Regions from separate parts of the Halomonas sp. SL1 genome, predicted to be linked through region 3. Evidence: riboswitches for the same ligand, from Rfam matches in the RefSeq annotation. Region 3 holds a riboswitch; each other region holds the start of a gene.

Region 1 (5,146 bases), on a different contig from region 3:
AACGGCTACATGGTCACCCGGATGCAGGGCCAGACCCTGGTCATGGACATGGCCCGCCTCAAGCAGATGGCCGAGAGCATGGGCGGCGATCAGGCCATGGCCGGCGTGACCAGCCAGCAGGCCGACTCGGTCGAACGGCTCGAGGCCACCGGCGAACGCGAGATCATCGCCGGCCTGGAGGGCGAGGTCTATGCGCTGACGTGGACCGACAAGGCCGGCAACGCCCATGACGACACCCTGGTGCTGAGCGACGACGATCAGGTACGTGAGCTGATGCGTGCCTTCCACGCCTATCAACGCACCATGACCGGCGAATCCGACCCGATCGCCTCGGCGCTGGAGGAAGAGGGGCTCGGCATGCTGCGCTTCGGCGACCGCTTCCGCATCGCCTCGCTGTCCGACGAGGCCCCAGCGGCAAGCGCCTTCGAGCTGCCCGAGGACGCCATGAGCATGGAAGACATGATGAACCAGGCGCTCTCCCAGTAAGCCGACGGCCGCAGGGCACGCCCTGCCCGAAAGCACGAACGGCGCCGCCCCGAGGGGCGGCGCCGTCGCGTCTCGGGGCCCTGCCGGGGCGAGCTAGTCGGGGCGGTCGGTCACCGCCCCGGTCGAGGCGGAGCTGACCATCCGCGCGTACTTGGCCAGTACCCCGCGGGTGTAGCGCGGCGCCGGCCGCTGCCAGGCGGCATGGCGTCGTTCGAGTTCCTCGACGGTGAGCGCGACATCGAGGGTGTCGGCCTCGGCATCGATGGTGATGGTGTCGCCATCCTCGAGCAGCGCCAGGGGGCCGCCGTCGAAGGCCTCCGGCGTCACGTGGCCGACCACGAAGCCGTGACTGCCGCCGGAGAAGCGGCCGTCGGTGATCAGCGCCACCTCGCTGCCGAGTCCGCGCCCCATGATCGCCGAGGTCGGGGTCAGCATCTCGCGCATGCCGGGCCCGCCGCGGGGCCCCTCGTAGCGGATCACCACCACGTCGCCGGCCACCACGCTGCCGTCGTTGATGCGCGCCTGGGCCTCCTCCTCGGAGCCGAACACCCGGGCCCGGCCGGAGAAGCGCGTGCCCTCCTTGCCGGTGATCTTGGCCACCGCGCCCTCCGGGGCCAGGTTGCCGTGCAGCACGCGCAGGTGGCTCTGGGCCTTCAGCGGCGCCTCGAGGGGCGCGATGATCGCCTGCCCCTCGGGGTAAGGCACGACCTCGGCCAGGTTCTCGGCCAGGGTGGCGCCGGTCACGGTCAGGCAGTCGCCATGCAGCAGCCCGGCGTCGAGCAGGGTCTTCATCAGCGGCTGGATGCCGCCGATCTCGACCAGCTCGCTCATCATGTACTGGCCGCTGGGCCGCAGGTCGGCGAGCACCGGCACCCGCTTGCCGATCGCCGTGAAGTCGTCGAGGGAAAGCGACACGCCGATGGCGTCGGCCATGGCGATCAGGTGCAGCACCGCATTGGTGGAGCCGCCCAGGGCGATCACCACGGTGATGGCGTTCTCGAAGGCCTCGCGGGTCATGATGTCCGAGGGCGTGATGTCGCGCTCGAGCAGGGTCAGCACCGCCTCCCCCGCCGCCCGGCTGTCGTCGCGCTTGGTCTGGGACACGGCGTTCTGCGCCGAGCTGCCGGGCAGGCTCATGCCCAGCGCCTCGATGGCCGAGGCCATGGTGTTGGCGGTGTACATGCCGCCGCAGGCACCGGGCCCGGGAATCGCCGTCTCCTCGATCCGCTTGACGTCGATGAGGTCGAGATCGCCGCGGCTGTGGGCGCCCATGGCCTCGAACACCGAGACGATGTCGGTGTGCCCCTCGCCGGGCAGGATGGTGCCGCCGTAGACGAAGACGCTGGGCCGGTCGAGCCGCGCCAGGCCGATCAGGCAGCCGGGCATGTTCTTGTCGCAGCCGCCGATGGCCACCAGGCCATCGAAGCCCTCGCAGCCGGCCACCGTCTCGATGGAATCGGCGATCACCTCCCGCGACACCAGTGAATACTTCATGCCCTCGGTGCCGTTGGCGATGCCGTCGGAGATGGTGATGGTGTTGAAGATCACGCCCTTGCCGCCGGCCGCATCGGCACCAGCGCTGGCCTGCTCGGCGAGCTCGCCGATGTGGCTGTTGCAGGGCGTGACGCGGCTCCAGGTGGACGCAATGCCCACCTGGGGCCTGGTGAAGTCGGCGTCGTTGAAGCCCACCGCGCGCAGCATGGCGCGGCTGGCCGACTTGCCGACGCCGTCCACCACCGGGGCGGAATGGCGGCGGCGGGGATCCTGTGGCGTGTCACTCATGGCGCGGCTCCTCCGTCAGGTCGGGATGACCTTCAGAGGGTGGCCGTCATCCGCCGGCCTGGCAACCGTTCAGGCCGTACGCCGCACCGCGGCCGGGCGCCACCAGGCCACCAGCAGCGCCACCGCGCTGGAGGCCAGAAGCGCACCGAGGAAGGGCGGCAGGGTCGGCACCCCGCCGGGAAAGCTCGCCGCCAGCAGGCCATCGAGGGCACTGCCCGAGGCGACCCACCCCGGCAGCACCGCGCCCGCCAGCCCGGCGAGACCGCCGGCCAGCGCCGCCATGGCGCTCATCCGCGCCCACAGCCCCAGCAGCACCGGCACCACGATGGCCGCGCACAGCAGATCGGCGATCAGGAACAGTCGCAGCACCGAGAGCCCCTGCAGGGCGATCGCCACCACCGGCACCATCAGCGCCACGGTGACCCACCGCGCCGCCCTGAGCGACAGGCCGCGACGGCCGCTGCCGGCCACCACCAGCGAGGCGATGCCGTTCTGCAGGGTATCGACGCTGGAGGCCACCAGGGTCACCGCCAGCACCAGCGCCGGCAGCGCCAGCCAGCCCGGCGCCTCGGCGAGCAGCGCGAAGAACGGGATCGGCGGCTCGCCCAGCGACACGCCCGCCATGGCGGCCAGCATGCCGAGGCCGCCGACCACCGCCACCACCAGCACGGTGATGCCGCCGCCCAGCCAGGCGCCGCGCCCCAGCGCCCGGTCGTCCCGGGCCGCCCACACCCGCTGCCAGTAGCCCTGATGGAAGAGGTTGGCCGCGGTCACCGCGATCACCAGCGTCAGCGCCACGGACAGGGCATCCGCGGCGGGGATCGACGGCAGCGCGGCCTCGGCCGGCAGCTCGGGCAACCGGGCCAGCGCCACGCCGCCCACCACCCCCAGCAGGGCCAGCAGCAGCCAGGCCTGCCAGCGGTCGGTGGCCAGGCTCGCACGCAGCCCGCCCAGCGCGGTGTAGAGCAGGGTCGCCACCGCCACGCCGACCACCACCAGCGCCACCGGGACGTCCGACAGCAGCCCGGTGATGGCGCCGATGGCGGTCAGCTCGGCGGCCAGGAAGCAGCCCATGTACAGCACCGAGACCAGCGCCACCCAGCGGCGGATGCCGGCGCCGAAACAGGCCTCGGCGTACTCGCCGATGCTGCGCCCCTCCGGCAGGCGACGGCGGATGGCCGGGCCGAAGGCGCCGAGCACGATGAACGGCAGCGCCGAGCCGATGGCATAGCCGGCCAGACCCAGCGGGCCGACGAAGGCGCCGATCTCGGGCGGCGCGAAGAGGATCCAGGCCCCCATGCCGGAGGCCAGGAAGGAGAGCCCCAGGGTCGGGGCCGACTGGGAGTTGCGGGCGGTAACGTAGTCGTCGAGCGGGCCGTCGGCCCGGCGGGCACGCAGGCCCAGAACGGTGAAACACAAAAGCGCCGCGCCAAGCACGGCTGACGTCAGATAAGGCATGTCGCACTTCCTCCGCCGGTGTGAACCGGATCAGGTTCCAGGGTCAGCGACGCACGCTCTCTCAGCCCCGCCGATGCCGGCGAGACTCCCCTGGCGACAGTGAATGGATTGTAGTGGCGATCCTCAAGACAGGGCCAAAATGGCCGATATCCGGATTGCCACGCCAGCATGACACATCCTTCCCGCCATTCGAACAACCAGCCCGGACCCCGCCATGCCGTTTACCGAAGCCAAGGAACACGCCCCCGGTTGCCTGCACCGGATCTTCGCCGAGCCCTACGCCGCCTTCGACAACGGCGTCCCCGAGCGCCAGCTGCACCTGCGCATCGCCCTCCAGGCGCTGCTGGAGGCGCCGATGCGCGAAGGGCGACTGACGCTCAGGGTGATCCACGGCTGGGAGAACGGCGGCTGCGCCCCCGAAGACCTGCGACATGGCGACCATGCGCTGGGCAAGACGGCCGACCTGCGTGCGATCGCCGAGCGCTACCAGCAGGCGCTGGACCGTCTCGCCCCGCTGCCGGGCGAGGCCGACAGCCTGCTCGCCGAGCCGCTGGCCAGTGCCATCGCCGGCGCCGAGGCCGACGGCCTCGAGGTCGACTCAGAGACTCGAGACAACCCGGCCCGCTGGCCGGCGTTTCCCCGCGGCCTGTCGCTGTATACCTTCTTCAAGGTCTATCACCGCCTGACCTACGGCGAGGACGAGGCCTACCGCTCGATCCGCTGCAATACGCCCGAGGGCAGCCGCGAGATCCACGAATTCCATCTGGAGGAAGGCGAATTCGCCATCGTTCGCCCCGCCGCCGACGAACCCGGCGAGTGCGTGCTGGTGCTGCACGTGGGCCAACTGGAACCGCTGAGCGAGCTGCTGGAGATGGCCCATATCCGCCCCTAGGCGATACCGGAGCGGGGCCTCAGGAGGAGGCAGAAGCTTCCATGGAAGGGGCCAGGATCGCCTGAGACGTCATTGATCTTTAGCGCTTCGGAGGCGACCAGCGGCCCCCTACTCACCGCTGCCGTTCAAGGCAACAGCAGCTTCGCGGTGAGGTTGAGGGTGTCCGAGGCGCTCACCCCCTCGTCGTAGAAGTTGTGCTCATAGCTGGCCGTGAACTGCACCGGATACTCCTGAATCCTCACCAGCTTGTTGAGCGCAACGCCCAGGGGCAGGCTCACCCAATCATGCTGCTCCCAGTCATAGGTGATCGACATGTCGGAGGCCCCCGCCGACCAACCATTCCCGAGGCTGTAGTTCACGATCGGCTGCACGATCGAGATATTCACGTCGCGGTAGTCGTCGTCTCCCGCCACCGTGAACACGTTCTGGTTGAACAGCCCCCATATCCCCCAGGGTTGGCTGGCCACGAAGCCCACGGCGGGACCGAGGCCCCATTTCTCGGCGCTCAGGCCGTCTTCCCCGGTCGGC
Region 2 (5,146 bases), on a different contig from region 3:
ATGGTCTATCGCCTCTACGGCGCCATGTTCCGGGGCGTCACCGCCCGCTGCACGGGGGGCGAAGCCGCCCGGGGGCTGACCGATGCGCTGGTCTGAACCGCACTATCTCACCCAGGGCTGGCCCGGCCAGCGGGTGCTGATCACCGGCGCCAGCGGCGGCATCGGCCAGGCGCTGGTCGACGAACTCGCCGCCGCCGGCGCCCAGCTGCTGGTCACCGGCCGCGACGCCGAGGCCCTGGAGCGGCTGTGCCGACGGCATCCCGGCCAGATCACGACCCAGGCCGCCGACCTCACCCGCACCGAGGATCGCGCCCGGCTGGTGGCGGCCGCCGAACGGCTGGAGTGCACCATGCTGATCAACGCCGCCGGCGCCAACCGCGCCGAGCTGTTCAAGGACGCCGACGACGAGGCCATCGAGCGCCTGGTGACGGTCAACCTGACCGCCACCCTGCAGCTGACCCGCGCCCTGCTGCCCCGGCTGTGCCGCGCCGAGCAGGGCCTGGTGGTCAACGTCGGCTCGGCCTTCGGCCATATCGGCTATCCCGGCCAGGCCGCCTACTGCGCCACCAAGTTCGCGCTCTACGGCTTCACCCAGGCGCTGCGCCGCGAACTGTCGGACTCGCCGATCGCGGTGCACTACATCGCCCCGCGGGCCACCCGCACCGCCATGAACGCCCCGGCCATGGAGGAGATGAACCGGGCGCTGGGCAACGCCATGGACGCCCCGGAAACAGTGGCCGTCCAGATCCGCCGCGCCATCGAACGCGGTCGCAAGGAGACCCGGCTGGGCCGCGCCGAGCCGATCTTCGCCCGGCTCAACGCCCTGTGGCCGGGGCTGATCGATCGCGCCCTGCGCCGCCAGCTGCCCACCATCCGCCGCTTCATCACCCCGCCACCCTGAGCCGCCAGGGTCGACAGGCGCGGCCTTCGAGGCGAGTATCGGCATGACCGGAGCACCGACAAGGAAGGCCCATGCGCATACTGCTGGTGGAAGACGATCCCAGCCTGGCGTCGGGCATTCGCCTGGCGCTGAAACCCGAGCACTACACCGTCGACATCCTCGGCGACGGTATCGAGGCCCTCAACGCCCTGCGCGACGAGGAGCCCTTCGATGCCGTCATCCTCGACCTGGGCCTGCCCCGGCTCGACGGCATCGACCTGCTCACGCGGCTGCGCCGCGGCGGCCATCGCGTGCCGGTGCTGGTGCTGACCGCCCGCGACGGCATCGAGCAGCGCATCCAGGGCCTGGATGCCGGGGCCGACGACTACCTGACCAAACCCTTCGAGGTCGACGAGCTCAAGGCACGGCTGCGCGCCCTGATGCGCCGTAGCCAGGGCCTGGTCAGCAGCGAGCTGCGCCACCGCGGCGTGGTGCTCGACCCGGAGAACCGCCGCGTCACCTACCAGGGCCAGCCGGTCACGCTGTCGCGCCGCGAGTTCACCCTGCTGCAGGAATTCCTCAGCCACCCGGGCCACGCCTTCACCCGCGACACCCTAGCCCGCCTGCTCTACGGCTGGGACGAGGACGTGGAGAGCAACGCCATCGAGGTCCACGTTCACCACCTGCGCAAGAAGCTGGCCCCGGAGTTGATCCGCACCCTGCGCGGCATCGGCTACATCATGGACAAGGCCCCGGCGGACGAGGCACCCGGGAACAGGATCCCATGAGCTCCATCCGCCGCCGCACCCTGGGCATCGCGCTGCTGGTGGTCGCGCTGTGCATGCTGGCGATCGGCGTGACCAGCTATCGCGACGCCGCCCGCGAAGTGGCGGCGCTGTTCGACGCCCGCCTGGCCCAGCAGGCCCGGCTGCTGGAAGGCCTGGTGCGCACGCCGCTGCCCGAGGCCCGGCGCGAGGCGCTGCTGGCGAGCCTCGACGACGCCCTGCGCCGCAACACGCCGGGCACCGACGGCGGCCACCGCTACGAGGGCGAGGTGGCCTTCCAGGTCTGGCGCGACGAGCGGCTGCTGCTGCGCTCCGCCGGCGCGCCGACCGCGCCGTTCACCGAGCGTCGTGCCGGCTACGGCGACGCGACCCTGGACGGACGCGAGTGGCGCGTCTTCGTCCTCGGCGGCGACGACCTGCGGGTGCTGGTCGGCGAGCGCGGCGACGTGCGCGGCGAGCTGGTCCGGGGCATCGCCCTGCGCACCCTGGTACCGGACCTCGTGGGCCTGCCGGCACTGGCGGTGCTGCTGTGGTGGGCGATCGGCTGGGGGCTGCGGCCGCTGTCACGGCTGGCCGCCCAGATCGAAGCCCGCGACCCCCAGCGCCTGAACCCACTGCCCGACGACCCACTGCCCCGCGAGCTGGCCACCATCGTCGGCGCCCTCAACGGCCTGCTGGCGCGGATCCGCACCCTGCGGGCCCGCGAGAAGCGCTTCATCGCCGATGCCGCCCACGAGCTGCGCACCCCGCTGACGGTGCTCGACCTGCACGCCCAGAACGCCCTGGCCACCGAGGATCCGGCGGATCGGCGCGAGGCGCTGACCCTGTTGCGCGACGGCCTGGCCCGCGCCACCCGGCTGGTCGGCCAGCTGCTGACCCTGGCACGCCTGGACCCGGAGCAGGAAGGCGCCCCGGATCAGCGCATCGACCTGCTGCACGAGGTGCGCGAGTCGCTGGCCGAGCTGATGCCGCTGGCCACCGACCACGACCAGAGCCTGCACTTGGAGGCCGACGAGGCGGCAGACTGGGCGCTGACCACCGAGCCCGGCGCCGTCACCACCCTGATCAAGAACCTGGTCGGCAACGCCATCCGTCACTCCCCCGCCGGCAGCCGCATCGACGTGGCACTGACGGCGGAAGAGCGAGTGCTGGTGCTGCGGGTGGACGACAGCGGTCCCGGCATCCCCGAGGACGGCCGCCAGCAGGCGCTGGCGCGCTTCCACCGCGGCGGTGCGGGAGCCGGGGCCGGCCTCGGACTGTCCATCGTCGACCGTCTGGTACAGCGCCACGGCGGCCGCCTGACGCTGGGCGACGCCCCCGGCGGCGGGCTGCGCGTGAGCGTGCGGCTGCCCCGCGCCTGACACGGCATCGTCATGTCGCTCCCTTAGCGTTGGTGTAAGCCGACTTTAAGCCAACGCCGTTACGGTGGTGGGCTGAATCGCCCAACGACAACCGGAAAGGAGACATCGACATGCACGCCATGCCCCCGACCTCTCTCGACGCCGCCCTGCGCCGCCCCCTGTGGCTGGCCCTGGGCGGCGTGCTGCTGCTCGTCGTCGAATGGCTGATCAGCCCCTGGGGCGTGGGTAGCCTGCCGCTGGCGTTGGTCGCCCTGGCCGCCGGCGCCGCCTTGCTGCTTCGCCCCCTGAACGCGGCGATGCGCCTCGAACCCGAGGAGGAAGGCAACGGCATGAGCGCCGATCTCCAGAGCGTCTCCCAGGCCAGCCTGCTGACCCTGGCCGTGCTCCAGCTGGCCGCCTGAGGCGACGCCCGCCGGCTTTACATGCATCGGACGAAGGGCGATAGTGAGGCCCGACGACAGGGGCGCCGGGGCGATGATCCGCCGCGGCTGAGAGGCACCCTCACTACCTGACCCGGATAATGCCGGCGGAGGGAGTCGTGCCGGCTCCCTCGGTGGCCGCGCCTCCCGTCGCCAGGAGGCCCGATGCATTCCCTCGATCCCGCGCCGCATCTGGCGCGCGTGCGCCGCACCACCCCGCTGGTTCACAACATCACCAACCACGTGGCGATGAACTTCATGGCCAACGCGCTGCTGGCGCTGGGCGCCTCGCCCGCCATGGTCCACGCCCGCGAGGAGGCCGCCGAGTTCGCCGGCCTGGCCACCGCCCTGACGCTGAACATCGGCACCCTCTCGCCCCACTGGCTCGACGCCATGGACGACGCCGCCCGCGCCGCCAATGACGCCGACACGCCCTGGGTGCTCGACCCGGTGGCGGTGGGCGCCACCCGCTTTCGTCGCCAGGCCGGCGCCCGGCTGCTGGCGCTGGGGCCGACCGCGATCCGCGGCAACGCCTCGGAGATCCTGGCGCTGGCCCGACAGGGCGGCGGCGGGCGCGGCGTGGACAGCACCGACAGCGCCGACAGCGCCGAGCGCGCCGCCGTGGCGCTGGCCCGCGAGCATGCCACCGTGGTGGCGGTCACCGGCGAGGTCGACCTGGTCACCGACGGCCGACGCCTGACGCGGGTCTGCGGCGGCCATGCGCTGATGCCTCGCGTCACCACCATGGGCTGCGCCCTGACCGGCGTGGTCGGCGCCTTCCTGGCCGGCGCCGAGGATCCGTTCGAGGCCACCGTAGCGGCGCTGACCGCCTACGCCGCGGCCGGGGAGATCGCCGCCGAGACCGCCGCCGGCCCCGGCAGCTTCGCCGTGGCCTTCCTCGACGCCCTCTATGCCCTCGATCCCGACACCCTCGCTACGCCGCTGGCCGACCGTATCCACCTGGAGCTCACCGATGCGCCTTGATCTGTCCCTCTACCTGGTCACCGACCCCGAGCTGTGCGCCGCCCTCGGCGTGGAGCAGACCGTACGGGCCGCGGTGCGCGGCGGCGTCAGCGTCGTCCAGCTGCGCGACAAGCACGCCGCCGACGCCGAGATGATCCCGCTGGCCCGGCGCCTGAAGGCTGCCCTGGCCGGCAGCGGCGTGCCGTTGATCATCAACGACCGCCTCGAGGTCGCGCTGGCCAGTCGGGCCGACGGCCTGCACATCGGCCAGGACGACGGCGAGGTCGCCGATGCCCGTGCCGCGCTGGGCCCGGACGCCATCCTCGGCCTCTCGGTGCAGACCCACGAACAGCTGGCACGGCTGGACGCCGGGCGCCTCGACTACCTGGGCCTCGGCCCGGTGTTCGCCACGGCCACCAAGCAGGACCATGCCGCGCCGCTGGGCGTCGACGGCCTGGCGGCGCTGGCCGCCGCCAGCCCGCTGCCCACGGTGGCGATCGGCGGGCTCAAGGTCGAGCACGTCGAGGCGGTGCGCCGCGCCGGTGCCGGCGGCCTGGCGGTGGTCTCGGCGATCTGCGGCACCCCGGACCCGGAGGCCGCCGCCCGCGCCTTCCCGCCGTTCCACCGCTGACGCCTGAACGGCCAGCCCCGAACGCAGGCGGCCCCGCGCGAAAGAGCGCGGGGCCGCCGGGTCGCCGACGCGACCTGCGTCACAGGGAAGGCCGCCGGTTCAGCGCG
Region 3 (14,938 bases):
GTGCAATAGAGTGACGAAGCCGTGGCGGCGATAGAGCCGCACGGCCGGGCTGTCGGCGAACACCTTGAGCCGCAGCGCCTCGAGCCGACGCTCGCGGACCCGCGCCTTGACGGCCTCGAGCGCCCAGGCACCGAGCCCGGCGCCGCGCCGACCGGCCACGATCTGCAGGTCCTGGAGATAGCCGACGCCGTCGCCGTCGTGGAGGCGCAGATAGCCCACGCGAGCGCCCTCGCACCACAGCAGATGGTTCTCGCCGGCGGCCCAGTCGGCCTCGAACGCCTCCGGCTGCCAGGAAAGGCCATGACGTTCATAGGCCTCGCGCATGTTGGCCCGCACCAAGGCGGCAGCCCAGTCACGGTCCGACGCCCGGGCCGGGCACAGCGACAGTTCCACGCCTCAGGCCCTGATCGTTGCCGTCGCGTCATCGCCGACGCGCAGCGTCAGGCCGATGCCGTCGAGGGGGACGGCGTTCTGGCCGAAGAAGGCGCCCTTCCAGCCCGGCTGGGTGTCCATCCCCACCAGCGTCTTCAGCGGCTCCTTGGGCACCGGCGCCTCGCCGGTGCGCTGATCCTGGGTGATGATCTTGCAGCGCTTGCACGGCTTGCGCAGCCCCAGTCGGACGCCCGAGCCGAGCGCCAGCTCGTCCCAGTCGATCTCGGCGAAGGCCCCCTCCCCCTCGACCACGACATTGGGCCGGAAGCGGCTCATCGGCACGGGGTCCAGGCCCTTCTCGGCGAGGCGCTCGCTCAACCGCTCGAGGGAGGCCTGGTGGGCCACCAGCAGCGGATAGCCGTCGGGAAAGGCGGTGTGGGCCGATTCGCCACGCAGATAGTCGGCCTCGACCTCGCGACGACGCTCCTCGGGGAAGCGCACCAGGCGCAGTCCGCCCTCTTCATCCCCCTGCCGGCCATCGCGCCGTCGGCCATCGCCCAGCACGGCGGTCAGCCACTGGGCCGCCTCGGCGCCCTCGTCCAGCGCCTCGCAGGTGTCCTTCCAGATGCTGACCTCGAGGCGCTCGAGCCCGTGACGCGCCAGCGGCACCGCCAAGGGCGCGGCCTCGGGGTGCTCCAGCACCAGGCGGCTCGGCTCGAGGCGCACCGTCACCTTGGCCATGGCCGGGCATTCGCGCTGGGTGACGAAGCGGCCGCGGGCGTCCACGACCATCCAGTGGCGATCGAGGGCCAGGCCGCGCTCGGTGAGCGTGGCCTGGTCGAGGGCGATGCCGCGAAGCGACTTGACCGGATAGATATTGAGCTGGGTGATGCGCATCCCTGCCTCCCTGGCGTTGGTGGAGCCATCACTCTATCAAGCCCGCTCGCCCTTTTCCTCGGCCAGCGCGGCCGTCACCGCGGCCTCGGCGTGCAGCGCTGTGGTGTCGTAGAGCGGCACCGGGGTATCGCCCTGGCCGACCAGCAGCGCGATCTCGGTGCAGCCGAGGATCACCGCCTCGGCACCGCGGGCGTGCAGGTCCGCGATGATCTCGAGATACGCCGCCTTCGAGGGCGGCTCGATGCGCCCCTGGCACAGCTCTTCGAAGATCACCCGGTGCACCCGGTCGCGCTGTTCGGCCTGCGGCACCAGCACCTCGATGCCGAAGCGCTCGCCGAGCCGGTCCTTGTAGAAGGCCTGCTCCATGGTAAAGCGAGTGCCCAGCAGCCCCACCCGACGTACGCCGTCCGCGCGCAGCCGCTCGGCGGTAGCATCGGCGATATGCAGAAGCGGGATATCGGTGGCGGCCTCGATCGCCGGCGCCACCTTGTGCATGGTGTTGGTGGCCAGCAGCAGGAAGTCGGCTCCCGCCGCCTGCACCCGCCGCGCCGCCTCGGCCAGCCGCTCGCCCGCCTCGTCCCAGCGATCGGCCTGCTGCAGCGTCTCGATCTCGGCGAAGTCGACGCTGTAGAGCGCCACCGTCGCCGAGTGGAAGCCGCCCAGCTCGCGCTTCACGCCCTCGTTGAGGGCCCGGTAGTAGCTCTGGGTGGACTCCCAGCTCATGCCGCCTAGCACGCCGATGGTCTTCATGGTCACCTCCGTGTGGAATCATCGTGCCCACAGCGATACCACGACCGCCGGCCCGCACGCCAGCGCCGGCCCTAGCCGGCGCTCAGGGCGACCTTGAGCACCCCGTCGCGCTGATGGGAGAAGAGCTCGTAGGCGTCGACGATGTCGTCGAGGGCATAGCGGTGGGTGACCAGCGGGCCCAGGTCCAGGCGGCCGCTCTCGATGATGCCCATCAGCCGGCGCATGCGCTCCTTGCCGCCCGGGCACAGCGAGGTGACGATGCGGTGGTCGCCGAGGCCGGCGCTGAAGGCGTCCAGCGGCAGGGTCAGGTCCTCGGAGTAGACGCCGAGGCTCGACAGGGTGCCGCCGGGCTTGAGCACCCTGAGCGCATTCTCGAAGGTGGCCTGCAGGCCCAGCGCCTCGATGGCCGCGTCCACGCCGCGCCCGCCGGTGAGGCGACGGATCTCGTCGACCACGTCGACCTTGCGGTAGTCCAGCACCACGTCGGCGCCGAGTTGGCGCGACATGGCCAGCCGCTCGTCGACGCCGTCGACGGCGATGATCAGCCCGGCACCGCGCAGCCGCGCCCCGGCGGTGGCGCAGAGCCCGATCGGGCCCTGGGCGAACACCGCCACGCTGTCGCCGATGCGGATATTGGCCGACTCCGCCCCGGCGAAGCCGGTGGACATGATGTCCGGGCACATCAACACCTGCTCGTCGGTCAGGCCGTCCGGCACCGGGCTGAGGTTGGCCTGGGCGTCGGGCACGCGCAGGTACTCGGCCTGGGCGCCGTCGATGGTGTTGCCGAAGCGCCAGCCGCCCATGGGCTTGTAGCCGTGGCCATGGTGGCCGCCGTCCTGGGCGCTGCAGCCGTCCTGGCAGGCATAGGAGGTGAAGCTCGGGCAGATGGCGCCGGCGATCACCCGCTGGCCCTCGGCATAGCCCTTGACGTTGGCGCCGAGCTTCTCGATCACCCCCACCGGCTCGTGGCCCACGGTCAGCCCGCGCTCCACCGGATACTCGCCCTTGAGGATGTGCACGTCGGTGCCGCAGATGGTGGTGGTGGTCACGCGGATCAGGGCGTCGTCGGGGCCGATGTCGGGAATCGGCTTGTTGTCGAGCTCGATGCGGCCGGGCTCGACGAAGACGGCGGCTTTCATCATGGCAGGCATGGCAGTTCTCCCGAGGCAAGGAACCTCCTCTCATCACAGCACAGCCTCGCCGAACCGGGATTGCGCTGGATCAAGCCGCCGGCACGCGCCCTCCTTCCATCGACCACGGCGGAGGTGAGAGGCGAATGTCCACGCCCTTCCCCGCCGACCGACGGGCGATTACCCTGCCATGACACCTTCTTCCCGCTCGCCACCTGGACACCGCCATGAGCCCGGCCGACACCCTCCGCCTGATCCTGCTTTCCTCGCTGTGGGGGATGTCGTTCATCTTCATGCGAGTGGCGGTGCCCGAGTTCGGCCCGGTGCCGCTGATCCTGGTGCGCATGGGCGTGGGCGCGCTGCTGATGCTGCCGCTGCTGCTCGGCGTACGCTACCTGCGCCTGGTGCGGGACAACGCCGGTCGGCTGATGCTGCTGGGGCTGGTCAACCACGTGCTGCCGTTCTCGCTGCTGGCGCTGGCCACCACCCGGCTGGAGGCCGGCTTCACCTCGCTGATCAACGCCACCACGCCGCTGTTCACCGCCCTGCTCGGCGCGCTGTTCTTCGCCACGCCGGTGTCGCGGCGCCAGTATCTGGGCCTGGCGCTGGCCTTCCTCGGGGTCTATGTGCTGTCTGCGGATCGGCTGGACTTCGCCCTGGGCGGCGACGGCTGGTTCATCCTCGCGGTGCTCGGCGCCACCTTCTGCTACGGCATCGCCACCAACTACTCCAAGACCTACCTGTCCCACCTGCCGGTGCGCGTGCTGGCCGCCGGCAGCTGCGCCATGTCCGGGCTGATCCTGCTGCTGCCGGGCCTGTGGCTGTGGCCCGAGGCCCCGATCAGCGGCCTCGGCTGGGCCAACGGCCTGGCGCTGGCGGCCTTCAGCACCACCCTGGCCTTCCTGCTCTACTTCGGGCTGATCGCCAGCGCCGGGGCCACCGCGACCTCCACCGTGACCTTCCTGGTGCCGGTCAGCGCCCTGCTGTGGGGCTATGTGCTGCTCGACGAGACGCTGAGCCTGCAGATCCTGGCCGGCATGGCCATCACCCTCGCGGGCACCGCCATCGCCACCGGCATGCTGCGCCTCGGCTGGCCGGCGCGCCCGGCCAGGCGCCGCGACCGACGCCTGGACTGACACCACAGACACAAGACGGCCGTGGCGTCACCGCCACGGCCGTCGATGCTGCGCAGGGTGCGAGCGGCGCTCAGAAGTTCGGCTTGCGCTTCTCGACGAAGGCGCTCATGCCTTCACGCTGCTCGTCGCCGGCGAAGCACAGCGCGAACAGGCTGGTCTCCAGCGCCAGGGCGCTGTCCAGGTCCTGGTCCAGGCCGTCGTGGACCGCCTGCTTGGCGCCGCGCACCGCCTGGGGGCCGTTGCCGCCGAGCTGCTTGGTCAGCTCGGCGGCGTAGTCCTCGAGCTCGGCCTGGGGCATCACCCGGTTGACCAGGCCGATGCGCAGGGCCTCGCTGGCGTCGATCTTGCGCCCGGTGGTGACCAGGTCCAGGGCCATGGCCGGGCCGACGCGGCGCGGCAGGCGCTGGGTGCCGCCGAAGCCCGGAATCACCCCGAGCAGCACTTCCGGCTGGCCGAACACGGCATTGTCGCTGGCCACCGCCCAGTCGCAGGCCAGCGCCAGCTCGCAGCCGCCGCCCAGACAGAAGCCGTTGACCAGCGCCACCACCGGCACCGGCAGCGCCTCGAGCCGCTTCAGGGTGGCCTGGGCCTGGCCGGCGAAGTCGCGAGCCTCGACGGCGCTCTTGTCGCGCATCTCGGTGATGTCGGCGCCGGCCACAAAGGCCTTCTCGCCGGCACCGGTGATCAGCACCGCGCGCAGGTCGCCGCGGGCCTCGAGATCGTCGAGCGCCGCCGCCAAGGCGGCGATCACCTCACTGTTCAGGGCGTTGAGCGCCTTGGGACGGTTGACGGTCAGACGGACCACGCCGCCCTCGTCCTGCACCTCGATCGCCTGCTCGCTCATGATGGCTCCTCGTCTCGTGATATCGGGAAAGACGCAACGCCCTCACCCTAGCGAACGCTTGGTAGAGCGACAATCGCGGCTTTGGTCGGGGGTCAGGCACCGTCGTAGACGTGGAAGCCGCGCCCGCTCTTGCGGCCCAGATAGCCGGCATCGACCATGCGACGCAGCAGCGGACAGGGCCGGTACTTGGGATCGCCGAAGCCCTCCTGCAGCACTTCCATGATCGCCAGGCACACGTCCAGGCCGATCAGGTCGGCCAGCGCCAGCGGGCCCATGGGATGGGCGGCGCCGAGCTGCATGGCCTGGTCCACCGCCTCCGGCGTGGCCGCGCCCTCCTGCACCAGGAAGGCCGCCTCGTTGATCATCGGCACCAGCAGACGATTGACGGCGAAACCCGGCGAATCGCCCACCCGCACCGCGGTCTTGCCCAGCGCCTCGGCCAGCGCCTCGACGCGCGCCACGGTGGCGTCGCCGGTCTGCTCGGCGCGGATCACCTCGACCAGCTTCAGCACCGGCACCGGATTGAAGAAGTGCATGCCCACCACCCGCTCGGGGCGCTCGCAGGCGCCGGCCAGCCGGGTCAGCGACAGCGAGGAGGTGTTGGAGGCCAGGATGATGTCATCGCCGAGCGCGCTGAGGTCGCGGAACAGCCGCTCCTTGAGCTCGGGATTCTCCGGCGCGGCCTCGATGATCACCTCGCAGTCGGCCAGGGTCGCAAGCTCGGTGGTGCCGCGGAGCCGCGCCAGGGCGTCGGCGCGCGCGTCCTCGCTCAGCCGCTCCTTGGCCACCAGCTTGCCGAGCCCCTTGTCGATGCCGGCCCGGGCGCGCTCGAGCGCCTCCTCGGCCACGTCGAACAGGCGGACCGTGAAGCCGGCGGTCGCCAGCACCTGGGCGATGCCCTGGCCCATGGTGCCGGCGCCCACGACGCCGATCGGTGATTGACTCATCGCTGCCTCTCCTTCGCTTGGGTGGACTCGCCCGCCGATCACGCCCGGCGGGCACTCGGATCAGCATGCACCGGTCGTGTGTCGCGGTCGAGTCACGCCCGCCTGCGCTGACATCACGCTGGCAGGCTCGCGCCCTGCGCCGGGCTCAGAGATGCCCGGGCTTCAGCGCCGCCAGGCCGCCCATGCCGGCCTCGATCGCCGCCAGCCGGGCGCGGCCCTCCGGCAGCCACTGGCGCAGGCCGAACTCCGCCGCGGCGAGCTTGGCGCGATAGAAGTCGGCGTCACCTCTGCCGTCGGCCAGCGCGGCCTCGGCGCGCAGGGCCGAACGGCCCAGCTGCCAGGCACACAGCACATGGGCGGCCAGGGAAAGAAACGGCGTGGCACAGGCCTGAACGGCGTCCGCGCCGCGCTCGGGATCGGCGCCCCGGGCAAGCACCAGGCCCATGGCGGTGCGCAGATCGGCCACGCCGCCGGCCAGGCTCTCGCCCAGCGGGCGCAGCTCGGGGCTGACGGCGAGCGCCTCGGCGGTGGCATCGACCTCGTCGGCCAGCCGGCTCAGCGCCGCGCCGCCGTCGCGGGCCAGCTTGCGGCCGGCCAGGTCCAGCGCCTGGATGCCGTTGGTGCCCTCGTAGATGGGCGCGATGCGCGCGTCGCGCAACAGCTGGGCGGCGCCGGTCTCCTCGATGTAGCCCATGCCGCCGTGGACCTGCAGGCCCAGCGAGGCGATCTCCACCGCCTGATCGGTGGAGAACGCCTTGACCACCGGGATCAGCACCTCGACCCGGGCCTGGGCGGCCTGGCGCTCGGCCTCATCCAGGGCGTGGCGGGCCCGGTCCATCTGCGCCGCGCAGGTCAGCGCCAGGGCGCGCAGCGCATCGGTGCGGGCGCGCATCGACAGCAGCATGCGCCTGACGTCCAGATGCTCGGCGATGACGCAGGGCGCGCCGTCGCGGCGGCCCTGCACCCGCTCCAGGGCGTAGCTGCGCGCCTGCTGGCAGGCGCGTTCGGCGACGCCGATGCCCTGGATGCCGACCTTGTGGCGGGCCTCGTTCATCATGGTGAACATGTGGTTGAGCCCGCGGCCGAGCTCGCCGACCAGATAGCCAATAGCCCCCTCAGCCTCGCCTCTTTCCTCGCCCCGCCCCTCGCCGAAGCTCAGCGAGCAGGTCGGCGAGCCGTGGATGCCGAGCTTGTGCTCGAGCCCGATGCAGGTCACATCGTTGCGCTCGCCGAGGCTGCCGTCGTCCTCCACCAGATACTTGGGCACCAGGAACAGCGAGATGCCCCGGTTGCCCTCGGGAGCGTCCGGGGTGCGCGCCAGCACCAGGTGCAGGATGTTCTCGGCGGCCTCGTGCTCGCCCCAGGTGATGTAGATCTTCTGGCCCCTGAGGCGGTAACGACCGGACGCGTCGTCATCAGGCACGGCCAGGGTGCGCACCTGGGAGAGATCGGAGCCGGCCTGGGGCTCGGTGAGGTTCATGGTGCCGGTCCAGCGGCCTTCCACCAGCGGCGGCAGGTAGCGCGCCTGCTGCGCCTCGCTGCCGTGGCGGGCCAGCGCCTCGATGGCGCCGGCGGTGAGCATCGGGCACAGGCCCAGCGCCATGTTGGCGCCGTGCAGCATCTCCTGCACCGCGCTGGCCACGGTCTCCGGCAGGCCCTGGCCGCCGTGGGCGGCGGAGACGCCGATGCCGTTCCAGCCGCCTTCGGCGTAGGCCCGGTAGGCCTCGGCGAAGCCCTCGGGCAGCGTGACGCCGCCGTCCTCGCGGCGCCGGCAGCCCTGGCGGTCGCCGACGGCGTTGAGCGGTGCCCACACCTCGCCGGCCAGCCGGCCGGCCTCCTCCAGCACGGCATCGGCCAGCTCGGGGCCGATCTCCTCGAAGCCGGGCAGAGAGAGCGAGCCGTGCTCGAGCAGTTCCTCGAGCACGAAGCGGGCATCGCGAAGCGGCGGCGTATAGGGCGTCATCGGGGCACCTCGAAAACAGGACGTTCCGGCGAGCCTAGATTCACGACGGCTGATGAACCATTAGCCGTAGGTCGCCCCTCGATCCTGGCCGGCGCCTTCGGCGGCCCCATCATCGGCGCTCTCGACGGCAGCCTCGGCCGGCGCCGCATCGTCGTAGTAGACGATATGCGGCTCGTCCGGCGGCGGCGGGCCGACCAGCGGCTCGGCCACCTCGACGTCCGGCACCGCCTCGGACAGATCCTCGACGTGCTCGTGCTCCAGCGCGCCCTGCACCCACTCCTCGGTGACCGCCAGCTCGGCGGCGCTGAGCGGCGTGGCGGGCGAGAACGGCGCCACCGGCACCGGCGCCGGGCGCACGCTGCGCCGCCAGGCGAAGAAAGCCACCAGCCCGACGCCCAGCGCGCCCAGCGACCAGAACAGCCCGCCGTCACCCACCAGCGTCATCACCGGGCCGATCGCCGAGGGGCTCAGCGTCGCGCCGATGGCGTTGATCAGCAGCAGGCCCTGGCTCATGCGCACCAGCGCGCCCGCCGGGGCGCGGTCGGCGGCGTGCCCCACCGCCACCGGATACAGCGAGAACACCCCGCCGCCGAGCAGGAACAGCAGCGCGGCGAGTCCCCAGGGCGGCAGCGGCAACAGCAGGATGCCGGCGCAGATCAGCGCGCAGAAGCCGCCGAGCCCGATCAGCACCAGCTGGCGGTCGTGGCGGTCCGACCAGCGCCCCACCGGGTACTGCAGACACATGGCGCCGAGCACCACCAGCGCCATCAGCTGGCCGACGCGATCGCCGCCGACGCCGCTGCGCTGCAGGTACAGCGGCAGCAGGGTATAGACCGCCGCCACCGCGATGCCGGAGCCGAAGCTGCCCATCACGCCGGTGGGCGTCAGGGTGATCAGGCGCAGCGGCGACAGCGGCTCGGCCTTCTCCAGCAGCGGCGTGACCCGCGGGATGATCGCCATGGGCAGCACCGACAGCGAGGCCAGCAGGCCGATCAGCATGAAGGGCTCGGCGGGCGCCATGCCGCGGGTCAGGCCGAACAGCAGCTGGCCGATCGCCCCGGCGGCGAACACCACGATCATGTACATCGCCAGCAGGCGCCCGCGCACCCGGTCGTCGCCGGCGGTCAAGAGCCAGCTCTCGATCACCAGGAAAACGCCCACCGTGGCCCAGCCGGCGATCAGACGCAGGGCGAACCAGGCCACGGGGTCGGCGGACATGCCCTGCAGCAGCACCGACACCGCCAGCAGCGAGGCGAAGCTGCCGTAGGCGCGGATATGGCCGATCGCCAGCAGCAGGCGGTCGTTGACCATCGCCCCCAAGCCCAGGCCGATGAAGTAGGCCGAGGACACCCAGCCAATCACCAGCGACGAGGCCCCGGCGGCGTCCAGCCGCAGGGTGGTGAGCGTGGTCAGAAAGCCGTTGCCGATGCCCAGGATGAAGAGTCCGAGCAGCGGCCCCAGGGCCATGAGCAACAGCTGGCGTGACATGTGCGAAGGCCTCCGACGAGCCGCGAGAAAAGGCCACCGCCGGGGACGGCGGTGGCGGGAATTCGCGCACGAATATACGCCCGGTCACGGGTGCCGCCAATCCTCCCTGGCAGGCTTTTTCGCGACACTTCGATGACGATAACAGCGTGTTATCGAACGAAGCGACCTCACGCCTTCTGCAGCAATACGACGTCGCCGGCCGGGAAGCTCACCGTCAGCTGCCAGCGCTCGGCGAGCCAGCGAAAGCTCGCCTCATCGAAGAAGCAGACGTGGGTCGGATCAAGGATGTAGTGCCAGCCGGCGAACGCCTCCACGCTTGGCGGCACCCGCTTGGTCATCAGCCCCAGCCAGCCGCCGGGCGCCAGCAGACCGAGCAGGCGCTCGAGCTCGGCGCCGGGCGCGAACAGATGCTCGACCACCTCGGTGGAGGTGATGAAATCGTAGGTGCGCTCGAGCGCCGCCGCGTCCGGCGCGTAGAAGGCGTCATAGATCGCCATCGGGTGGCCGGCCTCCTCGAACATCACCGACAGCGTCGGCCCCGGGCCGGCGCCGAAGTCGAGCCCGCGGGCGCCGGGCGAGAGCTTCGCCGCCAGCGGCTCGAACAGCCGCGACAGGAAGCGACGATAGCCGGGATCGTCGGGGGAGTTCTCGTGCTGGTCGTAGACCGCCTTCTCCTCCGCCGGCCCGAGGCGCTGATGGGCCGGCACGAACACCAGCGCACAGCGCCGGCAGCGGCGATAGTCGCGTCGCGCATCGCGATGGTAGGGCGCGTGGTCGGTGGATGCGCATAGCGGACAGGTCGGCATCATCGTATTCTCTGTGGCAGGACTCACTTTCAGGAGGCATGCATGCTGTCAGGTCTGGACCACCTGGTCATCACCGTGACCGATATTTCCCGCGCCGTGGACTTCTACACCCGGGTACTGGGGCTGGACGTCCGCTATCGCGATCAGGAGCGCGTGGACCTGATGCTCGGCGACATGGCCCTGCGCCTACACTGGACCGCCACCGATATCCAGCCACGGGCCGCCACGCCCACCCCGGGCAGCCTCGACCTGTGCCTGCGCAGCCAGCTGCCCCTCGACGAGGTCCAGCGCCATCTCGAGGCGCTCTCCATCGAGGTCGAGCTGGGCCCGGTGAGCCGCCAGGGTGCCACCGGCGAGATCGAGTCTCTCTACCTGCGCGACCCCGACGGCAACCTGCTCGAGATCAGCCGCCCCAGGCGTTGAGGGATCAGGCGACATCGCCGAGGACTTATGCCGACCTGGCTGAAGGCTTTTACCAACCTGGCTGAAGGCTCTTGCCGGCGTCGCCGATGGCATACGGTGGCATCGCCAACGCAGGCCAGTATCATGAGCGGCACGATATCCACGCTTTCAAGGACGACCGATGAACGAGCATGATCCCGCGCGCCACGACGCCGTGGTCGCCGACGACGCCCGCACCCCCGATACCACCATGGCCATGGTCGTCTACGCCCTCTACCTGGCCAGTTTCGTGGTGGGCTTCACCGGCATCATCGGCGTGGTGATCGCCTACGTATACCGCGGCAAGGGCCCGGCCTGGCTCGACGAGCACTACCGCTACCAGATCCGCACCTTCTGGATCGGCCTCGTCTATGCCGCCCTGGCCTCGCTGCTGACCCTGGTCGTGATCGGCTTCCCGCTGCTGATCGCGCTGGCGGTGTGGATGATCATCCGCTGCGTCAAGGGCTTCAAGGGCCTGCAGGAGAAGCGCGCCCCCGACAACGTCGATACCTGGCTGATCTGATCCATGGCCGACACGCAACACACCCAGGGGCGCTTTCAGGCGCGGCTGATCGCCGGCCTGTGGCGCGCCCTCGCCAACTGGCGGCCGGCCTCGCTGTGGCGCCTGGCGCGCATGACCGGCCCGCTGGTGCAGCTCGGCAGCCGGCGCGAGCGCCGGGTGACCCGCATCAACCTGGCCCAGGCCTATCCCGACCGCCCCGAGGCCGAGCGCCGCCGCCTGGCGCGGCGCAGCCTGGTCCACTCCAGCGCCACCATGCTCGAGCTGGGCCTGGCCTGGATGGGCGAGCCGGACCGGGTCGAGGCCAGCATTCTCGAGGTCCACGGCCGCGAGCTGCTCGACGAGGCCCGCGCCGAGGGGCGAGGCGTCATCGTGCTGGCACCCCACTTCGGCAACTGGGAGGTGCTCAACTTCTGGCTGTCCGGGCACTTCCCCTTCACCGCCATGTACGAGCCGCCCAAGCTCGCTCCGCTGGACCCGATCATCCGCGGCGGCCGCGAGCGGCGCGGGGCCGAGCTGGTGCCGACCAATCCGCGCGGCGTGGCGGCGCTGCTCAAGGCGCTCAAGCGCGGCGAGACGGTGGGCATCCTGCCGGACCAGACGCCGAGCTGGGGCAGCGGCGTGTTCGCGCCCTTCTTCGGCCGCCAGGCCTATACCGCCACCCTGCTGCCCAAGCTGGTGGCCCGCACCGAGGCCCGGGTCGTCACCGGCGTGGCCAAGCGCGTTCGCGGCCGCGGCTTCGCGCTGCACTTCCTGGCCGCCGACGAGCGCGTCTACTCGAGCGACGAGACCACCTCGGCCGCCGGCGTGAATGCCTGCGTGGAGGCCGCCATCGCCCTGGATCCGGTCCAGTACCAGTGGGAATACAAGCGCTATCGCAAGACCCCCGAGGAACTCGAGGGCCGCGCCGACTGGAAGCGCTTCCGCGTCTACTGAGTGCCTGACCACGCCATTGGAAGTCGTTTCCAGACCGGGCTATGGCAACTGCCCGCCAAGCTGCTAGACTCGGCCCATTCGCTTGACGGGGTGCCGGTGGAACCGGCTGAGATGGCGCAGGTTCGTGCTCGACACGTTCGAGACAGAGCCCAGCGCTGGTCCCGTGGAACCTGATCCGGGTGGGTGTGGCACGCGCCGCACGTGAACCGGCGTAGGGAATCAGGCGGCGGGCCGGCGCGCCCTCCTTGTGCCCCGGCTCTCCCTCACCGCCTCCGCTACGCCCGTGCGCACCCTCCGGCATCCGCTCTCATCGGAATCGGAGGCAAGATGGGCCGTCGCTTCAGTGATCTCACCGCCGCCTGCCAGGCCGACTGGCGCGCCTACACCGAGCACGACTTCGTCCGCGCCCTGGGCGCCGGCACGCTCGAGGCGGACGCCTTCCGCCACTACCTGCAGCAGGACTACCTGTTCCTGATCCACTTCGCCCGCGCCTACGCCCTGGCCGCCTACAAGAGCCGCGACCTCGACGAGCTGTGCCAGGCCTTCGACGGCCTGAAGACCATCCTCGACGTCGAACTGGACCTGCACCGCGGCTTCTGTCGCGACTGGGGCATCACCGAAGACGACCTGGCGGCGCTGCCCGAGGCCCGCGCTACCCTGGCCTACACCCGCTTCGTGCTCGACGCCGGCAGCCGCGGCGACCTGCTCGACCTGCGCGTGGCGCTGGCCCCCTGCCTGGTGGGCTACGGCGAGATCGCCAACTGGCTCGAGGCGCAGCCGTTCACCGTGCGCGGCGACGCCAACCCCTATGACGCCTGGATCGCCATGTATCAGGGCGACGACTTCCAGCGGGCGATGCACGCCGAGATCGCCTGGCTGGACGCGCGCCTGGCCGAGGTGACGCCGGCGCGCTTCGACCAGCTGGCGCGGCTGTTCCGCGACGCTACCCGGCTGGAGATCGACTTCTGGCAGATGGGGCTGGATCGCGCGGACTGAGCTCCACCTTCCTTGACTGCCGAGCTTTTCCGGCGACAAGACCACGCGAGGCGCTGTGAACCCATCCCTGGGCGCTAACTTTTGCCCTGCGGCACTCTCGCATCCTGCTCCGTTTGCAGGACCAGTGCTGGCCATCCATGGCCAGCCCGTTCGGCGAGGATCGCCTCACCCATGGCAAAAACCCTCGCTTTGTCTTGCCCCCGGCGCTCGGCTAGCACCGCGCCAGCTCGGCCCCTGGCCCACGATAGAAAAAAAGTAGGTAGGAAGAAGAAAGGCAATGACACGGCCCGCCCAGCGGCGGGCACCACCACGCTTGACGGGGTGCCGTTGAAGACGGCTGAGATCATGCGGCGCGAGGCGCCGGAGCATGGATCCCGTTGAACCTGAACTGGCTAGGACCAGCGTAGGGATCAAGCGACACGCGGCGGCGCCTCGGCGTCGGCCGCCCCTGTCCTCCCCGACGGTCCTCCCTGACGAACCACTCAAGCCAAGGGAGCACGACCATGAGCAAGACCATCCATTTCCTCAACGAGAACGCCCGCGTCGACGCCGCCGCCGTGGCCCCGCTGGCCGGCTCGCGCAAGGTCTTCGTCGAAGGCTCGCGACCCGATATCCGCGTGCCCTTCCGCGAGATCGGCCTGTCACCAACCCGCACCTCCGGCGCAGATGAAGAAAACCCGCCGCTGCTGGTCTACGACACCTCCGGCCCCTACACCGACCCCGAGGCCGACATCGACCTGCGCCGCGGCCTGCCCGAGCTGCGCCGCGACTGGATCGAGGCCCGCGACGACACCGAGTTCCTCGACGGCCCGACCTCGGAGTACGGCCGCCGCCGCGCCAACGACCCCATGCTGGCCCCACTGCGCTTCGAGCTGACCCGCATGCCCCGCCGGGCCAAGGAAGGGAAGAACGTCACCCAGCTGCACTATGCGCGCCAGGGCATCGTCACCCCCGAGATGGAATTCATCGCCATTCGGGAAAACCAGAAGCGCCAGACGATGGGCACCGAAGAGGTCGAGCGCATCCTCGGCCACCAGCACCCGGGCGAGGCCTTCGGCGCCCGCCTGCCCGAGGAGATCACCCCCGAGTTCGTGCGCGACGAGGTGGCCGCCGGCCGCGCCATCATCCCCAACAACATCAACCACCCGGAATCCGAGCCGATGATCATCGGCCGCAACTTCCTGGTGAAGATCAACGGCAACCTCGGCAACTCGGCGGTCACCTCGTCCATCGAGGACGAGGTCGACAAGATGACCTGGGGTATCCGCTGGGGCGCCGACACCATCATGGACCTGTCCACCGGGCAGAACATCCACGAGACCCGCGAGTGGATCATCCGCAACGCCCCGGTGCCGATCGGCACCGTGCCCATCTATCAGGCGCTGGAGAAGGTCAACGGCGTGGCCGAGGACCTGACCTGGGAGGTGTTCCGCGACACCCTGATCGAGCAGGCCGAACAGGGCGTCGACTACTTCACCATCCACGCCGGCGTGCTGCTGCGCTACGTGCCGCTCACCGCTAGACGCACCACCGGCATCGTCTCCCGCGGCGGCTCGATCATGGCCAAGTGGTGCCTCTACCACCACCGCGAAAGCTTCCTCTACGAGCACTTCGAGGAGATCTGCGAGATCTGCAAGCGCTACGACATCGCCTTCTCGCTGGGCGACGGCCTGCGCCCGGGCTCGGTGGCCGACGCCAACGACGAGGCCCAG

The links. Region 3 has a riboswitch for thiamine pyrophosphate ahead of tenA (thiaminase II). Riboswitches for the same ligand answer to the same signal wherever they lie in the genome.
Region 1: another riboswitch for thiamine pyrophosphate. It lies ahead of C9J49_RS08925 (sodium:solute symporter); the one in region 3 lies ahead of tenA (thiaminase II).
Region 2: another riboswitch for thiamine pyrophosphate. It lies ahead of thiM (hydroxyethylthiazole kinase); the one in region 3 lies ahead of tenA (thiaminase II).

The regions. Positions count from the first base shown of each region.
Region 1 covers NZ_PYUQ02000014.1:66,206-71,351, forward strand. Annotated here, with positions in the region: gene C9J49_RS08915 (hypothetical protein) at 1-486, shown strand, start outside; gene ilvD (dihydroxy-acid dehydratase) at 580-2,268, opposite strand; gene C9J49_RS08925 (sodium:solute symporter) at 2,338-3,726, opposite strand; TPP riboswitch at 3,716-3,828, opposite strand; gene C9J49_RS08930 (hypothetical protein) at 3,941-4,618, shown strand; gene C9J49_RS08935 (hypothetical protein) at 4,744-5,146, opposite strand, start outside.
Region 2 covers NZ_PYUQ02000031.1:34,080-39,225, forward strand. Annotated here, with positions in the region: gene C9J49_RS16490 (TenA family transcriptional regulator) at 1-96, shown strand, start outside; gene C9J49_RS16495 (SDR family oxidoreductase) at 83-901, shown strand; gene C9J49_RS16500 (response regulator transcription factor) at 973-1,668, shown strand; gene C9J49_RS16505 (ATP-binding protein) at 1,665-3,026, shown strand; gene C9J49_RS16510 (hypothetical protein) at 3,137-3,427, shown strand; TPP riboswitch at 3,476-3,578, shown strand; gene thiM (hydroxyethylthiazole kinase) at 3,611-4,429, shown strand; gene thiE (thiamine phosphate synthase) at 4,419-5,039, shown strand; gene C9J49_RS16525 (DMT family transporter) at 5,119-5,146, opposite strand, start outside.
Region 3 covers NZ_PYUQ02000008.1:116,042-130,979, forward strand. Annotated here, with positions in the region: gene C9J49_RS03205 (N-acetyltransferase) at 1-393, opposite strand, end outside; gene C9J49_RS03210 (MOSC domain-containing protein) at 397-1,269, opposite strand; gene C9J49_RS03215 (aspartate/glutamate racemase family protein) at 1,306-2,019, opposite strand; gene C9J49_RS03220 (NAD(P)-dependent alcohol dehydrogenase) at 2,091-3,170, opposite strand; gene C9J49_RS03225 (DMT family transporter) at 3,377-4,285, shown strand; gene C9J49_RS03230 (enoyl-CoA hydratase-related protein) at 4,356-5,129, opposite strand; gene C9J49_RS03235 (3-hydroxybutyryl-CoA dehydrogenase) at 5,222-6,076, opposite strand; gene C9J49_RS03240 (acyl-CoA dehydrogenase) at 6,222-8,039, opposite strand; gene C9J49_RS03245 (MFS transporter) at 8,100-9,527, opposite strand; gene C9J49_RS03250 (class I SAM-dependent methyltransferase) at 9,695-10,336, opposite strand; gene C9J49_RS03255 (VOC family protein) at 10,376-10,756, shown strand; gene C9J49_RS03260 (DUF4870 domain-containing protein) at 10,917-11,297, shown strand; gene C9J49_RS03265 (lysophospholipid acyltransferase family protein) at 11,301-12,230, shown strand; TPP riboswitch at 12,307-12,466, shown strand; gene tenA (thiaminase II) at 12,558-13,226, shown strand; TPP riboswitch at 13,534-13,653, shown strand; gene thiC (phosphomethylpyrimidine synthase ThiC) at 13,730-14,938, shown strand, end outside.